Regions from separate parts of the Streptomyces sp. NPDC048483 genome, predicted to be linked through region 3. Evidence: riboswitches for the same ligand, from Rfam matches in the RefSeq annotation. Region 3 holds a riboswitch; each other region holds the start of a gene.

The links. A riboswitch is a leader RNA that binds a small molecule or an ion and turns the genes downstream of it on or off. The one in region 3 is predicted to bind cyclic di-AMP.
Positions count from the first base shown of each region.
Region 1: it holds a riboswitch for cyclic di-AMP, as region 3 does, so the genes downstream of both, AB0D04_RS16760 (M23 family metallopeptidase) here and AB0D04_RS35475 (M23 family metallopeptidase) in region 3, are expected to answer to the same signal.
Region 2: it holds a riboswitch for cyclic di-AMP, as region 3 does, so the genes downstream of both, AB0D04_RS30695 (transglycosylase family protein) here and AB0D04_RS35475 (M23 family metallopeptidase) in region 3, are expected to answer to the same signal.

Region 1 covers NZ_JBEZJZ010000027.1:11,695-22,115, forward strand. Annotated here, with positions in the region: gene AB0D04_RS16725 (VOC family protein) at 1-214, shown strand, start outside; gene AB0D04_RS16730 (thymidine kinase) at 198-902, opposite strand; gene AB0D04_RS16735 (nucleotide pyrophosphatase/phosphodiesterase family protein) at 959-2,149, opposite strand; gene AB0D04_RS16740 (DUF5998 family protein) at 2,149-2,742, opposite strand; gene AB0D04_RS16745 (GNAT family N-acetyltransferase) at 2,781-5,807, opposite strand; gene AB0D04_RS16750 (HPr family phosphocarrier protein) at 5,945-6,226, shown strand; gene AB0D04_RS16755 (GntR family transcriptional regulator) at 6,619-7,308, opposite strand; gene AB0D04_RS16760 (M23 family metallopeptidase) at 7,557-8,369, opposite strand; cyclic di-AMP (ydaO/yuaA leader) riboswitch at 8,383-8,538, opposite strand; gene AB0D04_RS16765 (pitrilysin family protein) at 8,771-10,138, opposite strand; gene AB0D04_RS16770 (pitrilysin family protein) at 10,177-10,421, opposite strand, start outside.
Region 2 covers NZ_JBEZJZ010000080.1:10,505-20,925, forward strand. Annotated here, with positions in the region: gene AB0D04_RS30670 (nucleoside triphosphate pyrophosphohydrolase) at 1-514, shown strand, start outside; gene AB0D04_RS30675 (MFS transporter) at 571-1,878, opposite strand; gene AB0D04_RS30680 (LysR family transcriptional regulator) at 1,975-2,865, shown strand; gene AB0D04_RS30685 (cytochrome P450) at 3,108-4,355, shown strand; gene AB0D04_RS30690 (transglycosylase family protein) at 4,633-5,622, shown strand; cyclic di-AMP (ydaO/yuaA leader) riboswitch at 5,845-6,056, shown strand; gene AB0D04_RS30695 (transglycosylase family protein) at 6,062-6,706, shown strand; gene eno (phosphopyruvate hydratase) at 6,987-8,276, shown strand; gene AB0D04_RS30705 (septum formation initiator family protein) at 8,402-8,854, shown strand; gene AB0D04_RS30710 (DUF501 domain-containing protein) at 8,971-9,531, shown strand; gene AB0D04_RS30715 (Ppx/GppA phosphatase family protein) at 9,528-10,421, shown strand, end outside.
Region 3 covers NZ_JBEZJZ010000112.1:377-10,797, reverse strand. Annotated here, with positions in the region: gene AB0D04_RS35505 (DEAD/DEAH box helicase) at 126-1,949, opposite strand; gene AB0D04_RS35500 (ParB N-terminal domain-containing protein) at 1,949-3,358, opposite strand; gene AB0D04_RS35495 (hypothetical protein) at 3,380-4,063, opposite strand; gene AB0D04_RS35490 (hypothetical protein) at 4,492-5,112, shown strand; gene AB0D04_RS35485 (hypothetical protein) at 5,212-5,514, shown strand; gene AB0D04_RS35480 (aldo/keto reductase) at 5,597-6,574, opposite strand; gene AB0D04_RS35475 (M23 family metallopeptidase) at 6,698-7,876, opposite strand; cyclic di-AMP (ydaO/yuaA leader) riboswitch at 7,888-8,035, opposite strand; gene AB0D04_RS35470 (DUF2332 domain-containing protein) at 8,407-9,567, shown strand; gene AB0D04_RS35465 (PP2C family protein-serine/threonine phosphatase) at 9,571-10,421, opposite strand, start outside.

The sequences.
Region 1 (10,421 bases), on a different contig from region 3:
GGCCGGCATCCATGGCGTGGGCAACGCCCCGCTGCGCGACCGGGGCCCGTACTGGATGACGTACTTCGCGGTCCCGGACACCGACGCCGCGGTGCGCCGGGTCACCGAACTGGGCGGGCGGGTGCTGCGCCCGGCGCAGGATTCCGCACACGGCCGACTGGCGACGGTGGCCGACAGCGAAGGCGCCTCGTTCACGATCATTCAGAAGCGCTGACTGCCCGCACCGGCGCGGGCTGACGGGGCGCGTCGACCGGCAGGACGTCCGGGGAGAGCGCGGCCGCGTGGGCGGTGGCGGAGGTCTGCATACGGCGGTGATGACGCCGGCAGAGCACCTCATAGCCGACCTCGGCCTGCGAGCGCGCCACATCACGGCCGGCGACATCGCCGACGACGACCTGCGCGCCCTCCACGACCATCCGGCCGTCGACGGTACGGGCATTGTGCGTGGCACGGGCACCGCACCAGCACAGCGCCTCGACCTGCAACACCTCTATCCGGTCGGCGAGTTCCACCAGGCGCTGGGATCCGGGGAAGAGCTTGCTGCGGAAGTCGGTGGTGATGCCGAATGCGAAGACGTCCAGGCCGAGGTCGTCCACGACGCGGGCGAGCTGGTCGACCTGTTCGGGGGCGAGGAACTGCGCCTCGTCGGCGATGACGTAGTCGACCCGGCCGCCGGAGGAGAGCAGGCCGACGATGTGGCTGTAGAAGTCCATCCCGTCCGCGGCCTCGACGGCCTCGGTGACCAGGCCCAGGCGGGAGGAGAGCTTGCCGTGCCCGGCCCGGTCGTTGCGGCTGAATATCAGCCCCTGCAGTCCGCGGGCCGAGCGGTTGTGCTCGATCTGCAGAGCGAGGGTGCTCTTTCCGCAGTCCATCGTTCCGGAGAAGAACGCCAGCTCGGGCATGGGAAGTCGCGGGCCTTTCGGGCTCGTGGGAAAAGGGCGGGCAAAGGCCTGAGGGGTCAGGTACGGACTTCCAGGAGGGGCACCAGCTGCTCCGACGGGGTCATCGAGCCGTGCAGTCCGACCATCGACGACTCCCCCGGCTCGCGTTCGGAGGCAATGACCGCCATGTCGGCGTGCGCGACCGCCACCACGTCACCGATCCGGCCGCGCACCCGGTCGTCGACGTGCGGGCCGAACCACCCGGCGGCGATGGCCTCTTCGCGGCCGGCGACCCACATCTGCTCGCCGAGCACCTCGCGCCAGATGGCGAGCACATCGGCGGCCGCACCCGGATGTGCGTACACATGCCGGGCCCGGGCCTCGCCGCCCAACAGGCGTACTCCGGCGCCCAGTTCCCAGTCCTCGTCGAAGTCGATCCGGGACTCGGGGTCGAAGGGGATGTCGATCATGCCGTGATCGGCGGTGATGTACAGGGCGCTGCGCGGCGGCAGCTGCTCGGCCAGCCGCTGGGCGAGCCGGTCGACGTACATCAGCTGGCCGCGCCAGGCATCGGAGTCGACGCCGTAGCGGTGTCCCTTGCCGTCGACCTCGGAGTAGTACGTGTAGACCAGCGAGCGGTCGCCGGCGGCGAGCTGCTCGGCGGCGAGGTCCATCCGCTCCTCGCCGGAGAGCCGGCCGTGGAAGGTGCCGCCGCTGAGCGCCACCTTGGTGAGCGGGGTGTGCTCGAAGTCCGGCGCGGAGACCTGGCAGGTGTGGATGCCCGCGGCGTCGGCCAGCTGGAAGACCGTCGGGTGGGGCTGCCAGACGTACGGGTCGGTCCACGGGCGCCAGCGCAGCTGGTTCATCAGCGCGCCGGTGGCCGGGTCCTCGCAGGTGTAGCCGGCCAGGCCGTGGGCGCCCGGTGGCAGGCCGGTGCCGACCGAGGCGAGGGAGGTGGCGGTGGTGGCGGGGAAGCCGGCGGTGAGCGGGCGGCCGGTGCCGTTGAACGAGCTGCCCAGGAGGGAGGTGAGGAACGGCGCCTCCTGCGGGTGGGCGCGCAGCAGTTCCCAGCCGAGGCCGTCGATGAGGAAGACGCAGGCCCGGTCGGCGGGGGCCAGGTCCATTCCGGTGGCGAGCTCGCGCAGCCCCTGGCCTGCGGTGATGGTGGGCAGCAGGTCGGCGAGCGAGCCGGTGCCGTACTGCGGAACCGGGGCGGTGAGCGGGTCGAGGGGTGCTGGTTCGGGCCAGGCGGGGGCCGTGTGCACCATCAGCGGGAGCTGGTGGTGGCCGCGGTGGCCTCGGAGAGCGCCTGGGCGAAGGCGAGTGTTTCGCGCACCGAGTCCGGGCCGTCGCCCGCCTCGCTGACCCGCAGCGAGAGGTCGTCGGCGGTGGAGGAGCCCGTATAGCCGTGGTCCGCCTCGCAGTTGGGGTCGCCGCAGCTGGCGGGCTCCAGGTCCAGGCGGGCGACGGCGCCCCAGCCGATGGTGAGGACGACCTCCCGGGGCAGCTGGCCCGGGGTGTACGACTCGGGGTTGGCGACCACGCGGCTGAGCACGACCGAGGAGATCCGGCCGAGCTTGACGGACTCGGTGGAGGTGGTGGCGTACGGCGAGGGGCTGGTGGCATCGGCGGCCTGCTCGTCGGTGTGGCTGACGATGAAGCGGGTGCCGGTCAGGACCAGGACCGTGACATGGCGGCGGACCTCGTTCGCGTCGAAGGTCGTCTCCTGGTGGACGAGGTACGACACGACCGGTTCGCCGCCCACCGCGGCCTGCACCGCCTCGGCCACGAGGGTCGGGTAATAGCCACTGCGCTCGATCGCCGCGCGCAGCCCCTGGGTCGTCGTACCGGTCTTAGCCATGGGGTCCATCTTACGGGGCCTGCCGTGCCGCGAGAGCCTCAGTAGACGGGCAGGCGGCGGGGGCCGAGGTCGGTGGTGGCAGGGGGCCGGGCCAGGCGGACGCCGGCTCCCAGGACGGAGAGGCCGTGTGGTGCGACGACGACCGGTTCGAGGTCGACGCCGACGACCTCGGGGTGGTCGTCGACGAGCCGGGAGACGCGCAGCAGCAGCTCGGCGAGCGCGGTGGTGTCCACGGGCTGCGAGCCGCGCCAGCCGAAGAGGAGCGGGGCGGCGCGGATCGACCGGATCTGGTCGGCGACATCGCGGTCGGTGGCCGGAATCAGCCGGTGGGCAATGTCGCCCAGCAGCTGGGAGGGGGCGCCGGCCAGCCCGAAGGAGAGGACGGCGCCTGCGGCCGGGTCGATGGCGGCCCGGACGACCGTGTCGACGCCGCGCGGCACCATCGCCTGGACGACCGGGCGCAGCTCTTCGGGCGAGCCGAGGAAGTCGGTCAATTCGGCGTACGTACGGCGCAGTTCGCGCTCGCCGGCGATGTCCAGGCGGACGCCGCCGAGGTCGGCGCGGTGCCGCAGATGGGGTGCGGTGGTCTTGAGGGCGACCGGATAGCCGAGCCGGGCGGCGGCGCGGACGGCGGAGTCGGGGTCGGGGGCGGGCAGGGAGGGGCGGGCGTGGATGCCGTAGCGGGCGAGTAGGGCCTCGGCGTCGGCGGCGGGCAGCGGGGCGGAGCGTTCGGGGCCTGGGGCGAGGCGGTCGAGGAGCCGGTCGATGTCGGCCCCGGTGGCCGTCTCCTGGATGTCGTCGTACTCGGGCACCCGGCCGGGCTCGGCGGCATCGCGGCGCCAGGCGGCGTAGCGGACGGCCTCGGCGAGCGCGCGGACGGCACGCTCGGCGGCGGGGTATGCGGGGATGCGGACGGGGACAGGACGGGGTCGGGCCGGAGGCGGGGGCGTGGCGTCGCGGGAGGTCTGCGGGCCGGCGGAGGGCGGGGCCGGGGGGCGTGGGGGGTAGGGAGGGTACGGGGGCAGCGGGGGTCTGGGCGAGGCCTGGGCGGGAGCGCCGTCGGGCATCTGCGCGGGGGTGCTGGGGTGGGACTGTGCCGGCGCGCCGTCCGGGGCCGACGGCTCGGCACGGGGCGCGGCCGGCGGCTCGGCGGGCGGGGCCGGCGGCTCCGGGCACTCCCCCGGTGCGGCCAGCGTCCCGGCCAGGTCGTCCATGGCGAGGTGGACGACGGCAACCGGCTTGGCCGGGTCCGCCGTGGCGGCGGAGCGCAGGGCGACGGCGAGCGCGGTGCCCTCGCTCGTGCCCGGAACGGCATCTTCCCCTTCACCCACCCAGGGGATGGCCGTGACAACGACGGCGTCGCAGCCCTCGCCCGCGAGCGACTCGGCGAGCGCGGCCCGGAAGTCGTCCGGTGTCGCCGTGGGCGCGAGCACATGGGGGCGCAGCGGACGCAGGCCTTCGGTCAGGCAGGCGTCGTACGCCAGCAGGGCGAGCGACTCGGAGTTGCCCAGGATGGCGATGCGCGGACCGGCCGGCAACGGCTGGGAGGCCAGCAGGAGTCCGGCGTCGATCAGCTCGGTGACCGTATCGACGCGGATCACCCCGGCCTGCCGCATCAGGGCGGCGACGGTGCCGTCGGGGATACGGACCGTGGGCACGGCGTGGCCGAGCGGGGCGGTGCCGTTGTGCCGGGCACCCTTGGCGACCACGACCGGTTTGACGGCGGCGGTACGGCGGGCGAGCCGGGCGAACTTGCGGGGGTTGCCGATGGATTCCAGATAGAGGATCACCACATCGGTGTCCGGGTCGTCGTACCAGTACTGGAGGAGGTCGTTGCCGGAGACATCGGCGCGGTTGCCGGCCGAGACGAAGGCGGAGATACCGGCGATGCCGCCCTCACCGGGGCCGCGCGCATGCAGCCCGCTGAGCAGCGCGATGCCGATCGCGCCGGACTGGGTGAACAGGCCGATGTGGCCCGCACCGGGCATCTGTGGCGCCAGAGAGGCGTTCAGCCGGACGGCCGGGGCGGTGTTGATCATGCCGAAGGCGTTGGGCCCGATGAGCCGCATGCCGTACGAGCGGGCCTGACGGAGCAGGGCGCGCTGCCGCTCGCGGCCCTCGGGGCCCGCCTCGGCGTAACCGGAGGAGAGGATCAGCACGCCCTGGACGCCGTGTTCGCCGCAGTCGCGGACCACGTCGGGGACACGGGCCGCGGGGACGGCGATGACCGCCAGATCGACCGGGTCGGGGATCTCCCGCAGCGAGCGGACGGCGGGTACGCCTTCGGGCTCGAGGCGGTCCATGCCCTCGGGGAAGGCGTGGTTGACGGCGTGGGCGCGGCCGGTGAAGCCGGAGTCGAGGAGGTTGCGCAGGGCGGAGCGGCCGACGCCGCCGGGGGCGCGTCCCGCCCCGATGACGGCGACCGACCCCGGGGCGAGCAGCCGCTGGACGGATCGGGCCTCGGCGCGCTGCTCGCGGCCGCGCATCACGGCCATGGACTGCTCGGTCGGTTCGAGGTCGAATTCCAGCCGGACCACGCCGTCTTCGAAGGTGCGCTTCTGGGTGTAGCCGGCGTCCGTGAACACCTTGATCATCTTGGAGTTCGCGGGCAGCACCTCGGCGGCGAACCGGCGGATGCCGCGCTCGCGGGCGACGGCCGCGATGTGCTCCAGGAGGGCGGAGGCGACGCCTCGGCCCTGATGGGCGTCCTGCACCAGGAAGGCGACCTCGGCCTGGTCGTCCTCGGGGTCCTTGGCGGGCAGCCCCTGGTCGTTGATCCGGTCGTAGCGGACCGTGGCGATGAACTCGCCGCCCACGGTGGCGGCGAGGCCTACCCGGTCGACGTAGTCGTGGTGGGTGAACCGGTGGACATCACGGTCGGACAGACGCGGGTAGGGCGCGAAGAAGCGGTAGTACTTCGACTCGTCCGATACCTGCTCGTAGAACGAGACCAGGCGCTCGGCGTCGTCAGGGGTGATGGGACGGATCTGCGCCGTGCCGCCGTCGCGCAGCACCACGTCGGCTTCCCAGTGGGTCGGGTACGCGTGGTCCGGCTGCGTCTGCATGCGGACAAGCGTACGGCGGGGCACCGACAACCGGCACGGCATGCGTACCCTCTGCCACAACGCAGGGCTGCCGGAGCATTCCCGGCAGCGTGAGAGAATGGTCTAGACAACAGTCACCCGACTTGAAGGGCACCACCATGGCTGAGCGCCGCGTCAATGTCGGCTGGGCCGAGGGCCTGCACGCCCGCCCCGCCTCGATCTTCGTCCGGGCGGCCACCGCGGCCGGCATCCCGATGACGATCGCCAAGGCCGATGGCAACCCCGTCAACGCGGCCTCCATGCTCGCGGTCCTGAGCCTGGGCGCCCAGGGTGGCGAGGAGATCGTGCTGGCCTCCGACGCCGAGGGCGCCGAGGCCGCGCTCGACCGCCTGGCGAAGCTCGTCGCCGAGGGCCTGGAGGAGCTCCCCGAGACGGTCTGACGCCGTCGGGGTGCCCCTGCTCTCCTCTGTCCGCGGCCCCGCCGCGGTGACCGGAAACGGTCGCCGCCGCGGGGCCGTTTTGTGGTGGGGGCTGCATCGGGGGCTTGTTGTGGGTGACGGCTGTGGGTGGTTGCTGCGCGTGGTTGTTGTGCGTGGCGATTCCGGTGTGCGGACCGGGGTGATTCGCCACGGGGGCCATTCGCTGCGGGGCATTTCTTTGCGTGAAGCGGCGCCGCAGGAAACCATCCGGACCGAATTCACCGTACGGGCACGCCGAAATCCCGGGGTGCAAATTACTCCGGCCCCGGAAATGAGGCGCAGAAATACCGGTCCCCGATCATCGGGAACCATTGCCCCGCCCATTACCCGCCCCTTTGTATACAGCCCGCATGTTAATTGCGGGCACGCCCCGTGTTGACGGGCCGTTTCGCGTCCCTCACCGCGGGCGCGGCGGGGTGGCGCAGCCGGTGCGCCGGGAGGGAACGTTCGATATGAGCCGCCATCAGGGCGCGGGCCCGTTCCGCGTCTCCGCGGGCCACCGCGTCCAGCACCGCGCCGTGTTCGTCCCACGACTCGGCGGCGCGCGCGGGCAGTTCCACGACGTACATCCACTCGATCTTGCGCCGTAGCTGGGTGAGCAGCGCCGTCAGGCTGGGGCTGCCGGCCGCCTGGGCGAGCGTCTCGTGGAACCAGCCGTCCAGTTGGCGCACATCGGCGGGGTGACCGTGCCGGGCCCGTTCGCGGCCGAGCCGCACGAGACCGCGCAGCACCTTCAGGTGGGCGGGGCTGCGGCGGGCGGCGGCCCGGGCGGCGCCCAGCGGCTCCAACAGGGCGCGGATGTCCAGGAGATCGGCCGCTTCCTGCTCGGTGGGCTCGGCGACACAGGCGCCCGCATGGTGGCGGGTGGTGACGAAGCCCTCGGACTGCAGGGTGCGCAGCGCCTCGCGGACCGGAACTCTGGAGACGCCGTAGCGGGCTGCGAGAATTTCCTCGATCAGCCGGCTCCCCGGTGCGAGCGCACCGGAGACAATGTCATCGCGAATCGCCGTGCACACCGCATGCGCGGAAAGATGGCCTCGCATCGTCCGTGCCTCCGCCGTAATCCCCGGGAAACCCGCCGATCGGCGAGTTTTGTGTGACTCTATTCGACCGGAACGGTTTTTCCGACGGCCTCCGGTAATTCATGGATATTTTTTGGCCATGGGTCCGTCATGGTCCGCCACGGGTCCGTCATGGTCCGCCACGGCCCCGGACGGCCCGGCGCCTGCCGCCCGCCGGATACGCGGAAGCCCCGGCCGATGGCCGGGGCTTCACCTGGGCGCGCGGAGCGTCAGACGCCGACGCCGTGCGAACGCAGGTACGCGATCGGGTCGATGTCCGAGCCGTAGTCGGGGCCGGTGCGGGCCTCGAAGTGGAGGTGCGGGCCGGTGACGTTGCCGGTGGCACCGGAGAGGCCTATCTGCTGGCCGGGGGTGACGGTCTGGCCGACCGAGACCCCGATGGACGACAGGTGGCCGTACTGGGTGTACGTCCCGTCGTGCATCTTGATCACGATGTTGTTGCCGTACGAGCCGCCCCAGCCGGCCTCAACGACGGTGCCCGAGCCGACGGCGTGGACGGAGGTGCCGGTGGCCGCGTGGAAGTCGATGCCGGTGTGGCTGCCGGAGGACCACAGGCTGCTGGAGGCCTTGTAGCCGGTGGAGACGTAGGAGCCGGCGACGGGGGCGACAAAGGCGTTCAGGCGCTTGCGCTCCGCCTCGCGGGCCGCGCGCTCCTTGGCCTCCCGCTCCTCCTTGGCCTTCGCCTCGGCCTTCTTCTTGGCGGCCTCGGCGAGCCGCTGCGCCTCTTCGGCCGCCTTCTTCGCCGCGGCCTCGGCCTTCGCCTGCGCGGCGGCGGCCTCGGCGGCCGCCTGCTGCGCGTCGGCCTGCGCCTCGACGCGGCTGGCGAGCTCGTCGCCCATCACGACGGCCTGCTGCAGACCGGTGTCCTCGACGTGCGCCTCACTGGTGGCGGCCATCGCCGGGGAGGCGACGGAGGCGACGACGCCGGTGGCCGCGAGGGTGGCTATCCCGGCGATCTTGCGGGTCGTACGAGCCGTGCGGCTCGCACCACGATGTTTCCCGGTGGCACGGGTGAACGCCATGTGCTGGCTTGTCCTTTCCTCCCTTGTCGCCTACCGGGTTAGCTGACGGGTTCGGAGCAGGAAGGTCTCCTACGGGCTCCTCCGGAGAGGAGTCCGATTCACCCCAGGGGACGTGTGGGTCCCCGGCTCCCCTGGCTCGCGCCGTACGGGGACTCGGCGATGACTGTCCGGTGCCACTGTTGTGGCGGACTTGTGACGAACAGCCGGACCGACGCTAATCGGGACATCTTTCAATCGGCAAACAGAACCGGCTCTTTGTGCCGTACGCCACAGGGGCATCGGGCAACCAGCCACACCATTCCGGACATACAGCGACTCCCGTGGCGAAGGTGCACCACGGGAGCCGCCTTGTCGATATATGACCCATCCATGCCTGACCAGCGGTCAGACAACGGGTTTTCTCAGCCGCTGACGACCGTCACCTTGCCGATGCCGAGTTCCCTGACGGGCTCGGCGATCTGCGCGGCGTCACCCACCAGGACCGTCACCAGCCGGTCCATGGGGAAGGCGTTGACGGCGGCCGCGGTCGCCTCGACCGTCCCGGTCTCGGCGAGCCGGGCGTACAACTGCGCCTGGAAGTCGTCCGGGAGGTCCTGCTCCACCTGGTCGGCGAGCGTGCCCGCGACGGCCGCCGCGGTCTCGTACTTCAGCGGCGCGACCCCGACCAGGTTCTGCACCGCGACATCCCGCTCGGCGTCCGTCAGCCCCTCTGCCGCAAGGGTCCGCAGCACCTTCCAGAGGTCCTCGAGGGCCGGCCTGGTGGATGCGGTGTCCACCGACCCGCTGATCGCGAGCATCGCGGCGCCGCTCCCGTCGGCGGACGAGCGCAGCACCTGGCCGAAGGCCCGCACCCCGTAGGTGTAGCCCTTCTCCTCGCGCAGCACCCGGTCCAGCCGGGAGGTGAGCGTGCCGCCCAGGCAGTACGTGCCGAGCACCTGAGCGGGCCAGATCCGGTCGTGCCGGTCGGCGCCGATGCGGCCGATCAGCAGCTGCGTCTGGACGGCTCCGGGGCGGTCCACGATCACCACGCGGCCGGTGTCGTCGGCGGTGATCGCCGAGGCCTTGAGCGGCTCGGCGGTGGAGCCGGTCCAGGCGCCGAGGGTGTCGGCGAGCGCCGCTTCCAGGTCGACGCCGGTGAAGTCACCGACGATGACGGCGGTGGCCGTGGCGGGCCGTACATGGGCGTCGTAGAAGGCGCGTACGGCCGCGGCGTCGATGCGCTCGATGGTCTCCTCGGTGCCCTGGCGGGGCCGCGACATCCGGGAGGTGGCCGGGAACAGCTCCTTGGACAGCGCCATCGCGGCACGCCGCGCCGGGTTGGCGAGCTCGTGCGGGATCTCGTCGAGGCGGTTGCGTACCAGGCGCTCGATCTCGCTGTCCGGGAAGCCGGGGGCGCGCAGTGCGTCGGCGAGCAGGCCGAGCGCGCGGGGCAGCCGGGATGCCGGCACCTCGAGGGAGACCCGGAGGCCGGGGTGGTCGGCGTGCGCGTCCAGGGTGGCGCCGCAGCGCTCCAGCTCGGCGGCGAACTCCTCGGCGTTGTGCTTGTCGGTGCCCTCGGACAGGCCGCGCGCCATGATCGTGGCGATGCCGTCCAGGCCCTCGGGCTCGGCCTCCAGAGGGGCGACGAGGTTGATCTCGACGGCGACGACCTGCTGGCCGGGGCGGTCACTGGTCAGCAGGGTGAGCCCGTTGGCGAGTCGGAAGCGCTCGGGGGCCGGGAAGGCCCAGGGCTTGGGCGCGCCGCCCTGGGGCTGGGGGTGGAAGTCCATGGCGGGCGTGGCGGAGTCTGCGCGGGTGGTGGAGTCGCTCACCGGTCCGCCTCCTCGTTCTCGGTGTCGGCGGCCGGGTCGGCCGGGGCGGTCGGCTCGGTGGGCTCATAGACGAGCACCGCGCGGTTGTCGGGGCGCAGCCGGGCCTTGGCGACCTCCTGCACCTCCTGGGGGGTGATGTCCAGGACGCGATGGACGGCGCTCAGCGCGAGCTGCGGGTCGCCGAACAGGACGGCGAAGCGGCACAGTTCGTCGGCGCGGCCGCTGACCGTGGCCAGGCGGT
Region 2 (10,421 bases), on a different contig from region 3:
GGAGGAAGCCTACGAACTGGTCGAGGCGATCGAGGCCGGCGACCGCGACGAGCTGCGGGAGGAGCTGGGGGACGTCCTCCTCCAGGTCGTCTTCCACGCCCGGATCGCGCAGGACGATCCCGAGGACCCGTTCTCGATCGACGACGTGGCGGGGACGATCGTCGAGAAGCTCGTCCATCGCCATCCGCATGTCTTCGGCGACGAGGCGGCCGAGACCCCCGAGGACGTCAAGGCCCACTGGCTGCGCACCAAGGCGGAGGAGAAGCAGCGGCAGTCGCTGACCGAGGGCGTCCCGCTGGGCCAGCCCGGTCTCGCCCTGGCGGCGAAGCTGGCGTCGCGGGCGCGGACGGTGGGGCTGGAGGTGGCGCTGCCCGCGGGCGAGGGGATCGGGTACGAGCTGCTGGCGATGGCCGTACGGGCGGAACGGGACGGCGTCGACCCGGAGGCGGCGTTGCGGGCGGCGGCTCGGGCCTATCGGGATGCGGTGCTGGCCGCGGAGGGCGCGGCCGGTTAGTCGTGGTGGGGGCGGTCCCGCCCGGCCACGACAGCAAGGTCCCGCACGGCCCGGCGCTACTGTTCCCGGCGGCCGGCTGGTCGTCGGTCGTCTCGGTGGTCAAAGGCGGGGAGTTCGCCGTCTGAGCGGTGATGCAGAGGCGGCGATGAATCGGCACCGGCCGGGGAACGCCGGTTGCGTACCCGCTCGACGACCCACGCCGCCACAACCATCGCCGCCAACCCCGCCCCCAACACGCACACCCCACGCCATCCATCAGCCGCCCAGACCACCGACGTCAGCGCCGAGCCCACCGCGCCGCCCGCGAAGTAGCTGCTCATGTAAGCCGAGTTGAGCCGGTTGCGCGCCTCCGGCCGCAGCCCGTACACCACGTTCTGGTTGCTCACATGCAGCCCCTGCACGGCCAGGTCCAGGACGATCACCCCCGCCAGCAGCGCCGCCAGCGACCACGCGCCGCCCTCGCCGCCGAGGGCCAGAAACCCCCACGAACCCAGCAGCAGAACGGCCATGACGCCCGTGACCCGGTGCACCAGCCCCCGGTCCGCCAGCCGCCCCGCCACCGACGCGGAGAGCGAACCGGCCGCGCCGACCAGCCCCAGCAGCCCGATCGCCGACTCCTGCCAGCCGTACGCCGGGCCGGACATCAAGAACGCCATCGACGTCCACAGCACGCTGAATCCCGCGAAGGCCAGGGCCCCCAGCGCGGCCCGCCGGCGCAGCACCGGCTCCGTGACGAACAGCGCGAGCGTCGAGCGCAGCAGCGCCGGATAGCGCAGCCCGGCCGTCGTACGGAGAGCGGGCAGCCGGAGGCGGAGCAGTACGGCTATCAGGAGCATCAGCCCGGCGTTGACCCAGTAGACCGTGCGCCAGCCGCCCACTTCCGCGAGCATCCCGGCGGCCGTACGGGCCAGCAGGATGCCCAGGAGGAGACCGGTCATGACGGTGCCGACCGTGCGGCCGCGTTCGGCGGGGGCGGCGAGGGTTGCCGCGTACGGGGCGATGACCTGGGCGGCGACCGAGGTCAGGCCGGTCAGCGCGGTGCCGGTCAGCAGGAGGGCGCCGTTCGGCGCGGCGGCCGTCACGGTCAGGAAGGCGGCGGTCAGCGCGCAGAGGGTGACGGCGAGCCGGCGCCGTTCCACCAGGTCGCCGAGCGGTACGAGCAGGAGCAGGCCGAGTCCGTAGCCGGTCTGGGCGACGGTCACCACCAGGGCGGCGGTGGACACGGACATCTGGAGGTCGCGGCCGATGAGGTCCAGCAGCGGCTGGGCGAAGTAGTTGCCGGCGACGGACAGACCGGTGGCGACGGACATCAGCAGCAGCGTGCCGCGCCCCAACTGTCCGCAGGCGGGCTTCTCGGGTGTCATGGGCCCAGCCTGAGCGCCGCACATCAATGAGTCCAACACATAGTTTTCATCGCATCCATCGTGAAATGAGATCGATCGCCTCTACCATCGACCGGCATGGAGCTTCAGCAGATGCGGTATGTGGTCGCGGTCGCCGAGACCGGCGGCTTCACCCGGGCCGCCGAGCGCTGCCACGTCGTACAGTCCGCGCTCAGCCACCAGATCGCCCGCCTGGAGAAGGAACTCGGCGCGCGGCTCTTCGACCGGACCAGCCGCAGCGTCCGGCTGACCGCCGCGGGTGAGGCGTTCGTACCCGTCGCCCGGCAGGCGCTGCAGGCGGCCGAGCGGGCCCGCGCGGAGGTGGCGGCGGCCACCGGGGAGGTGGGCGGGCGGCTGGCGGTGGGGGCGATCTCGACGGTCGCGGCCGTCGATCTTGCTCAGGAGCTGGGCGCGTTCCGTGCCCGCTACCCCCGGGTGCGGGTCAGTCTGCTGATGGAGATGAGCGATCCGCTCATCGAGAAGGTGCGGGAGGGGGCGCTGGATGTGGCCTTCGTCGGGCTGGTGCCCGGCGCGCGCACCGCCGGCGTACGGGAGCAGGAGCTGGCCCGCGGCGAACTGGTCGCGGTGGTGGCACCGGAACATCCGCTGGCCGGGCGGGAGTGGACCACCCTGTCGCGGCTGGCGCGGGAGAGCTTTGTGGACTTCGCGGCGGGGTCGGCGGCCCGCCGGCAGCGCGATGACGCGTTCCGGGCGGCGGGACTGACATCGGAGGTGGCGTTCGAGGTGACGACTGTTGAGTTTCTGGCGAAGCTGGTGCGGGCGGGGCTGGGGGTCGGGATGGTTCCGGAAGCCATCGCCTCCGAGCTGGCGGGGCTGGCCATCGTGCGCGTACGGCCCGCTCCCGAGCGCACCGAGCGGGTGGTGTGGAGCGCCCTTGGCCCGTCGCCGGCGGCCGCGGCGTTTCTGGAGGGGCTGGGCGTGGATCCCACGGGACCCAGGGGAATGTGAACCCCACGGGATCCGGGGGAGTGTGACCCCGACGGGACCCGGGCGACGGGACCCGGGCGACGGGACCCGGGCGACGGGACCCGGGCGACCGGACCCGGGCGACGGGCGGGGCCTGCGGGACGGCGCACCGCACCTGAGGCAGGCGTTACGGTCGGGAGGTGCACGACACGCCAGACGCCACCCCCGACACCACCGCCGACGCCCCCACGGGCTGCCCGGCCGCCCCCGCGGACCGGCCCGAGCTGTTCACCTGGGAGTTCGCCGCCGACCCGTACCCCGCGTACGCCTGGCTGCGCGAGCATGCGCCGGTGCACCGGACCGCGCTCCCCAGCGGCGTCGAGGCGTGGCTGGTGACGCGTTACGGGGATGCGCGCCAGGCGCTCGCCGACGCCCGGCTCTCCAAGAATCCGGTGCACCACAGCGAGGCGGCCCACGGCAAGGGCAAGGTCGGCATCCCCGGCGAGCGCAGCGCCAACCTCATGACGCACCTGCTCAATATCGACCCGCCCGACCACACGCGCCTGCGCCGTCTCGTCTCCAAGGCGTTCACCCCGCGCCGGGTCGCCGCCTTCGCCCCGCGCGTCCAGGAGCTGACCGACCGCCTCATCGACGGCTTTGCGGAGCGCGGGGAGGCGGACCTGATCCATGAATTCGCCTTCCCGCTGCCCATTTACGCGATCTGCGATCTGCTGGGCGTACCGCGCGAGGACCAGGACGACTTCCGCGACTGGGCGGGCATGATGATCCGGCACGGCGGAGGCCCGCGCGGTGGAGTGGCCCGTTCCGTGAAGAAGATGCGCGGCTATCTCGCCGAGCTGATCCATCGCAAGCGCGAGTCCCTGGGCGACACCGCGGAGGCGGACGAGGACCTGATCTCGGGGCTGATCCGGGCCTCGGACCACGGCGAGCACCTCACCGAGAACGAGGTCGCCGCGATGGCGTTCATCCTGCTCTTCGCCGGCTTCGAGACCACCGTCAACCTCATCGGCAACGGCACCTACCAGCTGCTGCGCCACCCCGCCCAGCGCGAGCTGCTGCAGAAGTCGATGGCGGCGGGCGATACGGACCTGCTCGCCACCGGCATCGAGGAACTGCTGCGGTACGACGGTCCCGTGGAGCTGGCCACCTGGCGGTTCGCGACCGAGGCGCTGACGCTGGGCGGGCAGCGGATCGCCGAGGGCGACCCGGTCCTGGTGGTGCTGGCCGCCGCCGACCGCGACCCCGCACGCTTCGCCGAGCCGGACGTCCTCGACCTCACCCGGCGTGACAACCAGCATCTCGGTTACGGGCACGGCATCCACTACTGCCTGGGTGCGCCGCTCGCCCGGCTGGAGGGGCAGGCGGCCCTCGCGACGCTGCTGACGCGGCTTCCGGACATCCGGCTTGCCGCAGAACCTGACGATTTGCGCTGGCGCGGCGGGCTCATCATGCGCGGACTGCGGTCGCTGCCGGTGGAGTTCACTCCGGAAGATCGCGCGGAGCGCGTCTGACCAGCGATTACCCGCATGGTGACGGACGGTCAGGCGCGTGACCTCCGCGTGATCTCCACTACACCGACTTGTGACTACCCGTGACCCCGGCTACCTTTCGATCCACCGAATCGGCCGCGAGTTCGACAGGCCGTACCGGTTCGCCGTGTCCGTTCGCCTCACCGCTCCGGCTCGGCAGACAACTCCAGCACGTCACCGCCGCTCGAAAGGCAACCGCATGCGCTCCGGGAACGGCCGACATCGTCGCCCCCGTCAGGCACCGGCCATCTTTGTCACGGTGGGAGTGACCGGCGCCGGTATGGCACTGCCGCTGTTCGCCGCGAGCGGCGCACAGGCCGCCGACACCGCCACCTGGGACAAGGTCGCGCAGTGCGAGAGCGGCGGGATGTGGAGCGCGGCCTCCGGCAACGGCTTCTACGGCGGTCTGCAGCTGACCCAGGAGATGTGGGAGCAGTACGGCGGCACCTCGTACGCCTCGCGCCCGGACCTCGCGAGCCGGTCCCAGCAGATAGCCGTCGCCGAGTCCATCCTCGACGACCGCGGCCCGGACGCCTGGCCGAGCTGCGCGGTGAACGCCGGGCTGGCCAGGGACGGGCAGGCCCCGGAGGTCGATCCGGGCAGTACGAGCACACCGCGGCCCGAGCCGTCGGACTCCACGCACGAGGACGACCCGACCGCGGACCCGTCGGCAGACCCGTCCGATGACCCGTCCGGTGACGGTGAAGACGAGGGGCACGGTGCCGATGACGCGTCGCCGTCGCCGTCCCCGTCGACCCCCGACGACGGATCGGACGCCGACGACCCATCGGACGCCGAGGACGGGTCCGACCCGTTCCACCCGTCCGACCCGTCCGACTCCGCCCACCCGGGCGAGGACGGCAGCCGTACGGACGACCCCAGTGGCCCGGCCACCCCCGAAGCCCCGGCCAAGGGCAAGCACCGCGGCGACGCCGACGACAGCAAGGGCGGCGGAAGCGGCAAGGGCGGCAAGGATGCGGGCGACGGCGACCGGCCCACCGGCCGCCACGCCTCGCGCGGCGGCGAGGAGCACCGTGAGGACCCCGGGGCCGGTCCCCGTAAGGGCCCGTCCGCGCCCGCCGGCGACTACACCGTCCGCGCCGGTGACACCCTGTCAGGCATCGCCGAGGCGCACGATCTGCCCGGCGGCTGGACCGCGCTCTATGACCGTAATGAGAAGGTTGTCGGGGGCGACGCGGACCTGATCCACCCGGGTCAGCTGCTCGATCTCGGGCACACGGCAGGCTAGTTACCGCCGGTTCGCCCCATTTGGTGAAAGTGAGACAAGGGTCTCGTTGCGGGGTGCGGTGTCCGGCTCGTCCGCCGGATTCCGTACCGCTGGCGCACCGCGGCCGACCTGCGGAAATAAACGGCCCCTGTGATCAAAAACGGTCAACTTGGTTCAGATGGTGGGGTTTGAACACCAAGGGGGTTACTGCTTACGGTCGGGACCGCTCGCCAAAGCGGGCCCTTCGATCACACGCCGAATCCTGCCGGTGGTCGGAGGCACTTGACGCGCAAGCGCCGAAGGCAGGAGCGGGGGACCCAAGGTAGGTGCCGGCCCCGCCCGCGAAAGCGGGTCGACCGGCTTGGGGTGAAGTCAGGTGCGCGCACCGCGCACCGGCCGGGCAGCTCACAGCCCGAACCCGACAGCTCACCTCGCAGGCGTCGGTGAGGAAACGAACGCAATGCTGAACAAGGGCAAGCACCGCCGTCCGTCCAAGGCCGTCCGCATCGCCACCCTCGCCGGTGTCGCCGGTGCCGCCGTCGCCGTCCCGCTGATGGGCGCCACCTCCGCCTCCGCCGCGTCCGTCGCCACCTGGGACAAGGTCGCCCAGTGCGAGTCCGGCGGCAACTGGTCGATCAACACCGGCAACGGCTACTACGGCGGCCTGCAGTTCTCCAACTCCTCCTGGGCCGCCGCCGGTGGCACCCAGTACGCGGCGCGCGCCGACCTGGCCACCAAGGCCCAGCAGATAGCCGCCGCCGAGAAGCTCCTCGCCATCCAGGGCCCGGGCGCCTGGTCCTGCGCCGGTGCCGGCAACCTGACCGCCGGTGGTCCGTCCCCCGACCTCGACAGCTCCTCCAAGGCCGAGGTCAAGAAGGCGCAGCCCGCGCCGAAGCAGACCCAGCAGGCCCCGAAGCAGGAGAAGGCCCAGCCGGCCCCGCAGAAGCCGCAGGGCCACGGCAACTACACCGTCAAGTCCGGTGACACCCTCGCCAAGATCGCCAAGGCGCACGGCACCACCTGGAAGACGGTCTACGCGAACAACAAGTCCGTCATCGGCGGCAACCCGAACCTGATCCTCCCGGGGCAGAAGCTGAGCATCTGAGCCGTCCCCTCACCGGGACTCCCGCGGGCCCGGGCAACGGGCCCGCACCTCCGGGACAGCCCCGCCCGGCGCGCCATTCCCCCCGGCGCGCCGCGGCGGGGCTTCTCCGTTCGCCACCGTTCCCCGCTTGGTGAACAATGCCCCTATACCTCCCGTGAACTGCGCTTATGGGAAGTTTTCTGGGCCTTTCCATCCCACAGAGCGGGCCGACGGCAGGCGGACGTGTCCGGGGCCGTTAGGCTCGTGCTGCAGAACTCCAGACACCCATGAAGGAGACAACGTGCCGTCCATCGACGTCGTCGTAGCCCGCGAAATTCTCGACTCGCGAGGTAATCCCACGGTCGAGGTCGAGGTCGGCCTCGACGACGGCAGCACGGGGCGTGCCGCCGTGCCGTCCGGCGCCTCGACCGGCGCCTTCGAGGCCATCGAGCTTCGCGACGGTGACCCGAACCGCTACCTGGGCAAGGGTGTGGAGAAGGCCGTCCTGGCCGTCATCGAGCAGATCGGCCCGGAGCTCGTCGGCTACGACGCGACCGAGCAGCGGCTGATCGACCAGGCGATGTTCGACCTGGACGCCACCGACAACAAGGGCTCGCTCGGCGCCAACGCCATCCTCGGCGTCTCCCTCGCCGTCGCGCACGCCGCCTCCGAGGCCAGCGACCTGCCGCTGTTCCGCTACCTCGGTGGCCCGAACGCGCACGTCCTGCCCGTCCCGATGATGAACATCCTCAACGGTGGGTCGCACGCCGACTCCAACGTGGACATCCAGGAGTTCATGATCGCCCCGATCGGCGCGGAGTCCTTCTCCGAGGCGCTGCGCTGGGGCGCCGAGGTCTACCACACCCTCAAGAAGGTCCTGAAGGCCAAGGGTCTGGCCACCGGCCTGGGCGACGAGGGCGGCTTCGCCCCGAACCTCGGCTCCAACCGCGAGGCCCTCGACCTCATCCTCGAGGCCGTCAAGGAAGCCGGTTACGCCCCCGGCCAGGACATCGCGCTCGCCCTGGACGTCGCCGCCTCCGAGTTCTACAAGGACGGCACCTACCAGTTCGAGGGCAAGAGCCGCTCGGCCGCCGAGATGACCGAGTACTACGAGGAGCTGGTGGCGGCCTACCCGCTGGTCTCCATCGAGGACCCGCTGTTCGAGGACGACTGGGCCGGCTGGAACGTCATCACCGAGAAGCTCGGCACCAAGGTGCAGCTCGTCGGCGACGACCTCTTCGTCACCAACCCCGAGCGCCTCGCCCGCGGCATCGAGGAGAACTCCGCCAACGCCCTGCTGGTCAAGGTCAACCAGATCGGTTCGCTGACCGAGACCCTGGACGCCGTCGAGCTGGCCCAGCGCAACGGCTTCAAGTGCATGATGTCGCACCGCTCCGGTGAGACCGAGGACGTCACCATCGCCGACCTCGCCGTCGCCACCAACTGCGGCCAGATCAAGACCGGCGCCCCGGCCCGCTCCGAGCGCGTCGCCAAGTACAACCAGCTGCTGCGCATCGAGGAGATCCTCGACGACGCGGCGGTCTACGCGGGCCGGTCCGCCTTCCCGCGGTTTCGCTCTGCGAACCAGTAAGCCCAGCAAGGGCTGATCTGCCCCAGCTGCTGGGGTGACCCAGCTTCCGTACGTCCCCGGCAGCGGTCCCGTACCGTTGCCGGGGACGTATGTCGTTCGGACGTCAGGACTCAAGGGGAGGCGACGTGCCCGCGGACCGGTTCTCGACCGCGACCCGGCTCAAGGCGCTCGGCGAACAAGCGGCCGCCCGCGTCTACCGCACCCGCCCGCCCCGCCGCAACCGCCTCACCGGCCGCGCCGCACTGCTGGCCCTGGTGATGTGCGCGCTGGTCGTCGCGCTCGCCTACCCGATACGGCAGTACGTCTCCCAGCGCTCGGACATCGCCGACCAGCGCCGCAAGGCCGAGAACGCCGGCCGGACGCTGGACCGCCTGCGCGACCAGAAGGCCCGCTGGCAGGACCCGGCCCATGTCGAGCAGCAGGCCCGCCGCCATCTGCACTTCGTCATGCCCGGCGAAACCGGCTACATCGTCCAGGACGGCTCCGCCACCCGCACGGCACAGCGGGCGCCGAAAGCGGCCCCGCCCCCCTGGTACGAGAACCTGTTGGCCGACGTCGACGCGGCGGTCCGACGGTAGGCGGTACGGTCACCGAGCCCTGGCCCGTACGGCCGGGCGGCACCAGCCCGTACTGTCATAAGGGGGAGTCCACGCCCCCTTGCCACCCACCTCACCCCTCCCCACCGAAAGCGCACATGGACACCGCCCCGCCCCAGACCGAGCCCACCGAGCCCACCGCCGCGGACATCGCCGCCTTCAAGGAGCAGCTGGGCCGCCCGCCGCGCGGGCTGCGCACCATCGCGCACCGCTGTCCCTGCGGGCAGCCGGATGTCGTCGAGACGGCGCCCCGCCTGGAGGACGGCACGCCCTTCCCCACGCTCTACTACCTCACCTGCCCGCGCGCGGCCTCCGCGATCGGCACGCTGGAGGCCAACGGCGTGATGAAGGAGATGTCCGAGCGGCTGAAGACCGACCCGGAGCTGGCCGCCGCCTACCGCGCGGCCCACGAGGACTACATCCGGCGCCGGGACGCCATCGAGGTGCTGGCGGGCTTCCCCAGCGCGGGCGGCATGCCCGACCGGGTCAAGTGCCTGCATGTCCTCGTCGGCCACTCGCTCGCGGCGGGCCCCGGTGTGAACCCGCTGGGCGACGAGGCCATCGCCATGCTCCCGGAGTGGTGGAAGAAGGGCCCGTGCGTGAGCCCCTGCCAGGACACCTGCGAAGCCCCTGAAGGATCCGAAGGAGAGGCCAAGTGAAGCGGGTCGCCGCCATCGACTGCGGTACGAACTCCATCCGCCTGCTGGTCGCGGACCTGGACCCGGCAACCGGTGAGCTGAAGGACCTGGACCGCCGGATGCAGATCGTCCGGCTGGGCCAGGGCGTCGACCGGACCGGCCGGCTGGCGCCGGAGGCGCTGGAGCGCACGTTCGCCGCCTGCCGCGACTACGCCGCCGTGATCAAGGAGCTGGGCGCCGAGCACCTCCGCTTCGTGGCCACCTCCGCCTCCCGCGACGCCGAGAACCGCGACGACTTCGTGCGCGGCGTGGTCGACATCCTGGGCGTCGAGCCCGAGGTGATCACCGGCGACCAGGAGGCCGAGTTCTCCTACAACGGGGCGACGAAGGAACTGGCCGGCCGGGACGATGTTCCGCCGCCCTACCTGGTCGTGGACATCGGCGGCGGCTCCACCGAGTTCGTCCTGGGCAACGCCCGCCCGTCGCCCGCCACCCCCCTTGCCGGAGACGCTTCGCGCCACACCTTTGTCCGGGCCGCCCGCTCCGTCGACGTCGGCTGCGTCCGGATGACCGAGCGCCACCTCGTCCACGACGGCAAGATCAGCGACCCGCCCACACCCGACCAGATCGCCGCGATGAAGGCCGACATCGCCGCGGCCCTGGACCACGCCGAGGAGGCGGTGCCCCTCACCCAGGCCACCACCCTCGTCGGTCTGGCCGGCTCCGTCACCACCGTCGCCGCCCTGGCCCTGGGCCTGGACCACTACGACTCCGAGGCCATCCACCACTCCCGGATTCCGCTGGCGAAGGTCCGCGAGATCACCGGCGACCTCCTCACGTCCACCCACGCCGAGCGCGCGGCGAGCCCCGTCATGCACCCGGGCCGGGTCGATGTGATCGCCGCGGGCGCG
Region 3 (10,421 bases):
TCACAAAACGCTGCTGCCCGTTGGTCTGCCGTTCACAGCACCAGAAGTTTCCCAGCAGCCGTGAAGGCCGCTCCGGGCAGGGGGCGTCCCGGCCTCGGAGCAGCCTCCCGCCTCGGCATATGGCCTTACCCCCTGCCGATGTGCCTCAGCATTGCGCGCATGTCCTGCGGGTCCAGGCCGCCCGCCGTTGCGGGCGCCTCTTGCAGATCGGCGAGCTGCTGGACAGAGGGGTCGTCCAGCACCCTGGCCATGAAGTCCAGCTTCTGCTGCAGCCGAGCGGCCACTACCCCATCGATCGTCTCCTCCGCAGCGAGAACCGTCACCCGTGTCTCTACATCAGGGTCAAGCCCGAGCCGGTGGATACGGTCGAGGCTCTGCAGGTACCGACCTGCCATGAAGTCTCTGTCCACGTACACCGCGTCGTGGCACACCTGATGCAGGCTGATCCCCTCGCCGAGGGTGGCCGGGTTAGACACCAGCACCATGCAGTCAGGGTCTTCGCGGAAACGGCGGAGCTGCTCCTCCCTGTCTGCCGTCCCTCCGTGTACCACCGCCGGACCGAAGTTCTCCAGCAGCTTGGCCAACGACGTCAGGCTGCGTACGAACGTCGTCCAGACAAGCGTCTTGCGCCCTTCCTCGGCGTTCGCTGCCACGATCTTCGCGGCTTCCGCGTACTTGGGAGACAGTTCGTAGCTAGGCAGGTCCCTCAGCAGCTCATAAAGCGAGTCGCCCTGCGGGATCTCCAGAGGGGGGAGGCGGTACTCGACCGGTTCATGTTTGGTGCTCCCCTCAAGGAGCAGCGAGGGGTTCGTCGCCGCCATCAAGAGCCGCAGGGCAGATTTGCCGAGCGCGGCGAAGTCGTCGGCGGAGGCTTCGGCTCGCGCCGACATGTCGCCCACGAGCGCGCCATAGATCTCCATGTGCAGCGCAGGCATGCGCACTGGCACCAACTTCGGCTCAAGCGGCGGAAGTTCAAGCTCACGTTTGGTCGTCCGTGTGAAAAGCGGACGAAGTGCGGAACTCGCCTGCGCCAGGTCGCCATCTGCCACCGCCTGGGCCACCGACCGCTGCCCGTAGCCTGGCCAGACGAAACCCAGGAGGTTCTCCAGATCCTTCGCACCATTGGGCGCCGGAGTCCCTGTAAGGATCAACCGCCGCCTGGCGAGCGGCCCCAGAGTCATACAGGCAGCACCGTACGTCCCCCGCGTGCCGAGCTTCATACGGTGCGCCTCATCCAAAATAATCATGGAAGGCTCTTCCTGCAGCCAGGCTGCAAGGAACGACAGCGAGCGGTCTAGTCGTTCATAGTTCACGATCAAGAGCTCGGCCCACTGATCGCGGGCCGATTCGAGGAGCATGGGCCGCGGCCGGTTACTGAAACAGGCGCCGCTCTCATACAGCCATGACTCATAGGCTGATTTCGGACTGACCACCATCAGTCGGTTCACCTCTGCCTTCGCCTTCATTGCGGCGTAGACAGCAAGCCCGACGCGGGTCTTGCCAGCACCCGGAACACTGAAGTTCGCGCCGTGCCGGAGCGACAGCAGCTTGGCGATATCACGTTTCTGGAAATCCGTAAGCGGAGCAGTCCAGTTGCCGCCCAGCACGCCCACAACGTCACTGGTAGCCAGCCGCGCCGAGGCGTCCGGCGCCTCCAGCTCCTTCCGAACCGTTTCCGAGTCTTGAACACTGGATACGACGAGGTGCCTGAGTTCAGCAGCCCATTCGACTCCCTTGGGGTCGGACCAGCTGCTGACTGCATTAAGGTTTGAGAGGAGATCGTCGATTTCGACGATCACAGCGAGGGGGCCCAGCTGTCCGCCCGTACGAAAACGGGCCGACAGCTGGACAAGTTCCGGGCGGTACTCCTCCGTCGTTCTCAGGACAACCTTCGTGTGTGACGTGTCGAACCCAAGCTGCAGCGTGATACCACTGCCCGCCTCTGGCATCAGTCCACTACCACGTGTGCGGCGCTGACCAGCCACCTGACACCTACACCGGGTTCCTGCGACCCTCTGCCGGCCTGGTGTGCCAGCTGCCGGAAGCTCTCCCTCAGTTTGAGCGCGGCCTCATCAAAGGCTGCTTCGTCGAGGCTGTGCGAAGCCCGCGCCTTCACCAGCTCATCGACGCACAGCTCGATTGCCGCACAGGCATCCATTAGGCGCTCCGGCGCGATCTGCTTCCGCTTACGCAGTCGCGCATCGCGGCCCGCCCTGTCGATAGCCTTGTCGAACGCCTTGTGCAGATCATCCTGCAGAGACTGCGCTCCGCTCTTCTCTTCCGCACTCGAATCCCGTGCGGCGACACGCGCTTTTGCCTGAAGCACCTGCCGGTTGAGCTCACGCGCGGTGGACACCTTGGACGATGTCCCCGGGACCGAAATCCCCAGTCCAGGCACAGCGATGCTCTGTTCCTGTTCCGACTCTGTGATCAGTCCGGCCGGCAGGACGCTGGACAAGTACTTCTCCTGGAAGCCCTCTTCAATGTGCCGGACGTCCGTCTTCGAAAACCCCAGGGTGATCGCTGCCATGCGGGTCTCCTTGAGAATCTCCGCCCGGTCCGGGTCGGCAGCAGCGAGCTTGCTGTAGTCGCGGTGCAGCTCCTTCAACTTCTCCTGGTGATCCTCGAAGTCGACCAGGCGCAGGGCAGCATTCCCATTCTGGCTGCGTTCGATCTGATCGCGTACGACCCGCAGAATCCACCTTTCCTGGTCGTACGTCTTCACCTGGATCCGGAACGCCTTGGCGATGACATCCGGAGTACGCCCGAGGCTTGCCTGCTCTTCCATGGCAAGCAGCCGGTTGATGTACGAGTAGTCGCGACGGTGGTCCTTGCGGAGCTGCAACGACAATTCCACGGCATTGATGTCAGCCCAGGTGAATGACTCGGGCAGGACACCGACGCGCATCGAAGCCGCGCCCAGTCCCTTGAGCGCCGCTGCACGGGTGTTTCCGTTGACCAGGATGCCGTGGTGAGTAATCAATCCCGGGTCGGTCTGCCCGTATTCTTCCAGGCTCTTCTTCAGCTTTTCAAAGGCAGGGTCGCGCCGAGTAGGGTCGGCCGGCTCGTTCTGGAGCAGAGACTCCAGATACTCCTGGCCCTTGTGCCCCCAAGGGTCGGACTCAAGCGCCCTGTCCTTCTGTGCGTCATGAGTCCGCTGTGCGCGAATGCGATGGGTTGCCGGGTTGTAGTAGAGACCCGAGAGAGGCAGATCGATGACCTCAACGTTCAGCGGCTGCCCGTTCCAGTCCACCGTTACGGTCTCGCGTGTGCCCCCGGAACTCTTCACCTCCTCAACACGCTTCTTGATCAGCTCGCTGAACTCGGCCGCCCTCGGCGGCGGCGGGAATTGCTGCATGATGTAACCCCGTCCCCTTTGCTAGCTCTCGCCTCGAATTGCCTGCTTGACGACCTCACGCGCCTCCGCCGGCAGCGTCCGGTACATTCCCCAGAGCTTCTCAAGGACGCTATACGTGCGCTGATCTGCCTCCAGCCACTGCGCCAAGACCTTGCGCTCGACAAGCCCGAGCGTGTCCACACGCTTCAACAGGACCGTCAGATCGGCTTCTCCGCCGCGGTTTCCCACCCGACAACGGTTACACTCGGTGACCAGCTGCGTATTCGTTGCGCCGTCGGCGAGCTTCACCTGACGCCGCGCAATGTCGAGCTGCGCGGTCCCCGGACTGTCGCCGTAGCGCTCGCCAGCCCCCACTCCGCAACTGCGGCACAAGTAGTCGTCTGACTTCATGACATCGCTCCGCTGGGTAGCGGTCAGACTGCTGTTCGGCTTGGCCTTCCCTTTGCCCGGCACCCAGACCGGCTCCCCCTGCTTCATGAAGCGATGCTCATTGCTGTTGAGGCCCGGGTCCTCGCGGCTGGTGAGGATGACCCAGCCAACATCACGCAAGTCGCGCATACGACGGTCAATCTGTGCGATACCGGGAAAGGCCTCACGCATCGCGGCCTTCGTGAACTGGTTTCCCTCGCCGACCACTTCCACCAGCCACCGGGCAACGCGGATCTTCCCGCCGTGTTGCGTGTCCTGCCAGGACGGCGCATCCATGATGGCCCCCACCCTTCTGCCGACATCAAGGTCCACCCGACTGGCCGCGGAGAACCCGTAACAGCCGCTGTGGTGCCATCTATGTCAGCGGCTCCGGGCGAACATTGCGAGCAGCAGCCGACGTTGCCCGGACAAACGCAACAAAGGCGCTTAGCCTTGCCAGCACTGTTGCGACGGCGAAGGCAGGGTGGATGGCACGGCAGGGACGTCAACTGGCCCCTATTGACCCGGGTCTGGCAGAGGGGAACCGGCGGCTGGCGGAAGCCCTCCGGTCCCTGCGCTTGCTCCTGGCTCCAGGGACGGAGACGTTAGCGGCGGTCGCCGATCAAGCCAGCCTAGATTGCAACCGCGAACGTCCACTGAGCACAACCGCCGTCTCCCGCTACTTCAGCGGCCAGGTGATAGCCCCGGGGTGGTTCATCTGCTGGTTGCATGAGAAGGCGCAGCGTGGTGGTCACGGCGGGGAGCACCCCCACGCACTCGACGATCTGCTCGCGCTGCAAAGGTTGGCAAAGAAGCCAACCGACTGCTCCGGTTGCAACAAGCTCATCAAGGAGCTCTGTCGCAGTGACGCGGAATTACTGACGTCCAAGAGCCGGAGGTGGCATCTCGAACGTGCTCTTGCCGCATGCCGTGATGTGACTCGTCGGGCCGGTTTCAAGGCCGGCTCCCACGACTATTCGTCGGCGCCACGCAGGCAGGGGGCTCCCCTGCCGGTCCCCCGCTACCGGCAGGACCGGCAAGATGAATGGAAAGACCTCCAGGCCGCCCAAGCCGTGGCGGAGCACGTGAAGGCACTGGCAAGCGAACAGAAGCACCACGAAGTGGCGGCGGCACTCCAAAACGCTCAAGCGGTGCTGTCGCCCGTTGAGACGGCCGCTGTAGTGGTCGTACTGCGCAGTGCGGAGGTGAACGGCGTCGCCGAGACACTGCTCAAGGGGTACGCACGTGACCTGCCTGCTCATGCGGTTATGGGTTTCGCCCGCAGCCTCCTGCAGCATGGTCTCCCAGCCGACGCGGAAGCGGTTCTTCATACCGCAACTAGTTAGCTGCGGCAGCCCGGGCCGGCGCCCGCTGGCTCTTCGCGAGCCGAGGGCGTCTCGCACGTAAGATCGGACCCCGTTGTCCCAGATAGGGAGGTTATGGCGATGGCTAGCGTTCCAGCGACAGTTGTGGCAGTAAGCGGCCTGGTGGGGGGATACGGAGTGGCCCGCTGGACTAAGCGGCGCCCTCTTGGCGGCGTAGCCCTCGCAGCCGCTGGAGCCGTAGCAGCCACGGGGTGGCAGCAGAAAGCCGGGACGGCAACGGCTGCCGCATTGACTGGCACTTATGTGGCTGCATTCGCCGGCTCCCATCCGCTTGCCAAGAAGATCGGGGCCTGGCCCGCGGTGTTTGCGGTGGCGGGCGGGGTTGCCGTGGCGTCGTGGGTGGCGGTGGACCGTCGGGGGTAGGCAGGCCGAGGCGTGTACGGGGTCGGCGGTCCGAGGTGCCGTCGGCCCGGTATACGCGTCAAGGTCGAGAAGGTCAGGCCGTTTACGCCGACGCCTCGTTCAGCAGGTTCAGTTCGACCTCCGTGAGCGTGACGTCGGCGAGGGCCAGGAGGGCCGGGAGTTGGGCCACGGTGCGGGCGCTGGCTATGGGGGCGGCGACCGTGGGCCGGGCGGCGAGCCAGGCCAGGGCCACGGTGGCGGCTTCGGCTTCGTGGGCGGCGGCGACGGTGTCGAGGGCCTGGAGAACGCGGATGCCGCGGTCCGTTGACAGGTGACGAGCGGCGCTCTCGGAGCGGACGCTGTCGACGGCGGTGTCGGGGCGGTACTTGCCGGTCAGGAAGCCCGAGGCGAGCGCGTAGTACGGGACCGCGGCCACGCCGTTGCGGGCGGCCACGTCGGCGAGTTCGCCCTCGTAGGTGTCGCGGGAGACCAGGTTGTAGTGGGGCTGGAGGGCCACGTAACGGGCCAGGCCCTCGCGGTCGGAGAAGGCCAGGGACTCCTCCAGGCGCCGCGCGGAGATGTTCGAGGCGCCGATCTCGCGGACCTTGCCGGCCTGGACGAGGTCGTTGAGGGCGGTGAGGAATTCCGCGACCTCGACGGACTCGTCGTCGAAGTGGGTGTAGTAGAGGTCGATGTAGTCGGTGCGCAGGCGGGTGAGGGATGCGTCGACCGCGGACTTGATGGTGGCGGCGGAGAGGCCCTTGTAGGCGGGGTGGGCACCCACCTTGGTGGCGATGACGACATCGGAGCGATTGCCGCGGGACGCCAGCCAGTTGCCGATGACGGTTTCGGACTCGCCGCCCTCGTTGCCGGGGACCCAGGCCGAGTAGACGTCCGCGGTGTCGATGAAGTTGCCGCCGCCGGCCACGTACGCGTCGAGTACGGCGAAGGATTCCGCCTCGTCCGCCGACCAGCCGAAGACATTGCCGCCGAGGGAGAGGGGGGAGACGGAGAGCGAGCCGAGGGAGGTGCGGGAGGCGCGCGAAGCGGGGGAGGCGTGGGAGGTGTGTGTCGCGGTCATGCGTGGTTTCAGCGTTGGGGGGAGGGGAGTTATTCCCGGAGATGTGCCCGGAGATGTGCCCGGAGATGTGCCCAGGATCTTCCTGGGGGTGCGCCGGCAGGACGTGTCCCCTCCCCCGGCGCGTCAGACGTTCAGCCCATGGTCACGCAGCCACGGCATCGGGTCTATCGGGTCGCCGGCACCGGGGCGGACCTCCAGGTGGAGATGGGGGCCCGTGACATTGCCGGTGGCGCCTACGCGGGCGATCACGTCGCCGGTGTTGACCTTGCCGGAGGTCTTCACCATGGAGGACAGATGGCAGAACCAGAGCTCGGTGCCGTCGTCGAGGGTGAGGACGATGCGGTAGCCGTACGAGCCGGCCCAGCCCGCCTGGGTGATGGTGCCGGAGTGAACTGCCTTGACGGGAGTACCGGTCGGTGCGGCGAAGTCCTGTCCGGTGTGGTCCGCGGCCCAGCGGTCGCCGGCCTGGCCGAAGCTGGCGGTGAGGGTGTAGGAGGCGACCGGGGTGATGAAGCTCTTGGCCAGTTCGGCGAGGCGTTCGGCCTCCGCCTTCTTGCGGGCCGCCTCCGCCGCCTTGCGCTGGGCCTCCCGCTCCGCCGCCTTCTTGGCGGCCGCGGCCTTCTGGGCCGCCTCCTGGTGCGCTGCGGCGTCCTTCGCGGCCTGATCGATGGCGGCGGATTCGGCGGCGTCGCGCGCCTCCTGCTCGGCCGCGTCCTGCTGCGCGTCGGCCTGCTGGAGGATGCGGTTGCGCAGCGCCTCGCCGGCATCCGCCCCCTGGGCCGCCTCGCTCTGGGTAAGGCCCGCCTGGGAGAGGGGGCCGGGGGAGGACGAGCTGGACGAGGAGTCCGTACCGGAGCCGGAATCGGAACCGGCGTCGGATATGAGGCCGCCTATCCCGGGGAGGGACTTGGCGTCCGGCAGCTTGTCGGAGATGTCGTCGGCCATGCCGCCGATGTCGGGCATCGAGATCGGGACGGGCGGCCGGTCCTCGGCGGTCGCCATGCCGCTCGCGCCGACCGCCGCGATGACGCCGACGCCCAGGACCGTACCGCTGCGGGCGAGTCCGCCGCCGCGCTGCTTGGCCACCCGGTGCTTGCCGCGGACGGACCGGACGGACTCCTCGGTGGGGTTCCACTCTTCCCACGGTCCGTCGCCGTCGCGCGCACCGTCGCGCTCGCGGTCGCGGACGCCGCCCTGGTAGACGACACCGGGACCGTCGAAACGGCCTCGGCCGTCGAACGGACCCCGGTCATCGAGGTCGGCGGCTGACGGTGCCTCGGGGGCAGGCCTATTGGACGCCACGGGGGCGCACTCCTTTCCCTCCTTCACGCCTACCGGGTTAGCTGACGGGTTCGGAGCAGGAAGGTCTCCTACGGGCGCCTCTGATGGGAGGTGCCCGATTCACCCCAAGGTGGTGGTTCCCCGGTTCCCTCGGTGCAGTTCCTGCGGTGCGTGCAGGCACTTCGTACGGTTCGCGCGGAGCGGATCCGCTCGGCTGGTACGGGTATTGCTGCGTGCCGTAATGAAGTGGCTGACGTGCAGGGCGTGCGCGTGCGGGATTCGGCGTCGGCGCGCGGTGCCGCCTCTTGCGACGGCTGGGACGACCGCGCTCCGTTATCGGACAGTAATAGAGATCGCCGGTGTTTTCCAAGCCTTCCCGGGAATCTGTATGCGCTCCGCACGAGCCATGGCGTGGACTTTTTCCCCCACCAGGGGCATAAAGCGGGCGAGTTGCCCACCCGTCGCCAAACGATCTCTCGGCGATTGTGTGCCAGTTGTTATGCGGAGGGGTGCCTGGCCATTACGCAGCGTGAGAGCAGTAACGTCGGATCATGGTCGTCAACGTGGTCAACGTCGTCAACAGCGCGCAGACAGTTGCGGATCGGTACCGGGAGTTCTCCTGGCAGCAGGCGCGGGGACGGTCCGACGCCCACGCGGAGTTGACCGTCCGGATCAGCCACGACGAGGAGTTCTGCGATCTGTTGTCGGGATCACTGCCGGCCGGGGACAAGCAGCAGCCGGGCCTCCTCCTGGCCGCCGTCCGCCATCTCGACGGCCCGCACGCCGAGCACGGGCCGCGCGACGAGGCGGCGTACGGACGCTGGCGCGAGTGGACCATCCGGCACTGGGACGAGGTCCGCACGGTGATCATGCGGCGCACCGACCGGACGGACGAACCGGCCCACTGCGCCACACTGCTGCCGCTGCTCGCCCGTCTGCCACAGCCGCTCGCGCTGCTGGAGGTGGGCGCGTCGGCGGGACTGTGCCTTCAGCCGGAGCGGTACCGGTACCGGTACCCAAACGGGCAAAGCGATACGGCCCCGGGGACGGAGCTCGGGACAGACATCGGGACGGAGCTCGGGACGGACATCGGGACGGACTTCGGAGCGCCCGGAAGCCCGTTGACCTTCACCTGCCGTACGAGCGCCGCCGGCCCCGGCCCCGTACCGGAGCCCCCCGCCCGCCTCCCCGACATCGTCTGGCGCGCCGGTATCGGCCTCGACCCGCTCGACCCAGTCGCCGAACGCGATGACCTCCGCTGGCTCCAGGCCCTCCTCTGGCCCGGCGACGACGCGCGCGCCGCCCGCCTCGAGGCCGCCATCGACGCCGTACGGACCGCGCCCCGCCCCCGGATCGTGCCCGGCGACCTGCTCGACGAGCTGCCCGCGCTGGCCGCCGAGGCCCCGCCCGAGGCGACGCTGGTCGTCTTCCACACGGCCGCGCTGGCCTGCCTCCCACTCGCCCGCCGCGAGGAGTTCGCCGGTCTCGTACGGTCCCTGCTCGCCGAGCGGAGCGGCCCCGGCCACTGGATCTCCCACGAGCACCACACCGTCCTGCCGTGGATCACCGCCCCGGCACACCGGGCCCTGCGCCCCGAGGACGCCCAGCCGCTGACCCTCGCGCTGGACGGGCGCCCGGTCGCCCTCACCGGCCCGGACGGCCGGAGCCTCCACTGGCTCCCGGAGGACGCGACGGCCGCGCCCGCCGGCTGAGGCCTACTCCCCCAGCGGCCGCTGCACCGCCAGCAGCGCCATGTCGTCCGCCTGCGACCCGCCTGTATGCCGGGCCACGTCCTGGGCCAGGATGTCCAGGAGGGCGTCCGGTCCGGGGAAGTGGCGGCCGCGCAGCCGGTCCGGCGCGTCGTAGAAGCGGCCGTACCGGTCCCTGGCCTCGGTCACCCCGTCCGTGAACAGCAGCAGCATCGCCCCGGCCGGGAAGAACGTCTCGTCCACCCGGTCCGGCCACCCCGCGACCTCGCTCATTCCCACTGGCAGCGCGGCCGAGGCGGGATGCAGTTCGCACAGGCCGCCGTCGGTGGCGAGCAGCAGCGGGGCCGGGTGGCCGCGGTTGAGGATGCGCAGTACGGAGTGCGCGCCGGAGGGGATCTCCGCCAGGACGGCGGTGGTGAACCCCTCGACCTGGTCCAGCCCCTCGCGCCGCCCGCCCTCCCGTTGCAGCGCCCGCTCCAGGCGGCCCGCCACCGCCTCCAGGGTGGCCTCCTGTTCGGCCGCCTCCCGGAACGCGCCGATGACGATCACCGCGGCCTCCACCGCCTCCAGCCCCTTGCCCCGGACATCGCCGACGATCAGCCGTACGCCGTGCGGGGTGTCCTGTACGGCGTAGAGATCGCCGCCGATCCGGGCGTCGGCCTGCGCGGCCACATAGCGCGCGGCGACCGCGAGCCCGCCGATCCGGCCGGGCGGGGTGGGCAGCAGGGCGCGCTGGGCGGCCTCCGCGACATCCCGTACGGAGGCGAGCCGGGCGTCGCTCAGCCGTACGACCCGGTTGATGCCGAGCGCCAGGAAGGCGACCACCAGGACGGTCAGGCCCTCAGTGACCGACTGGG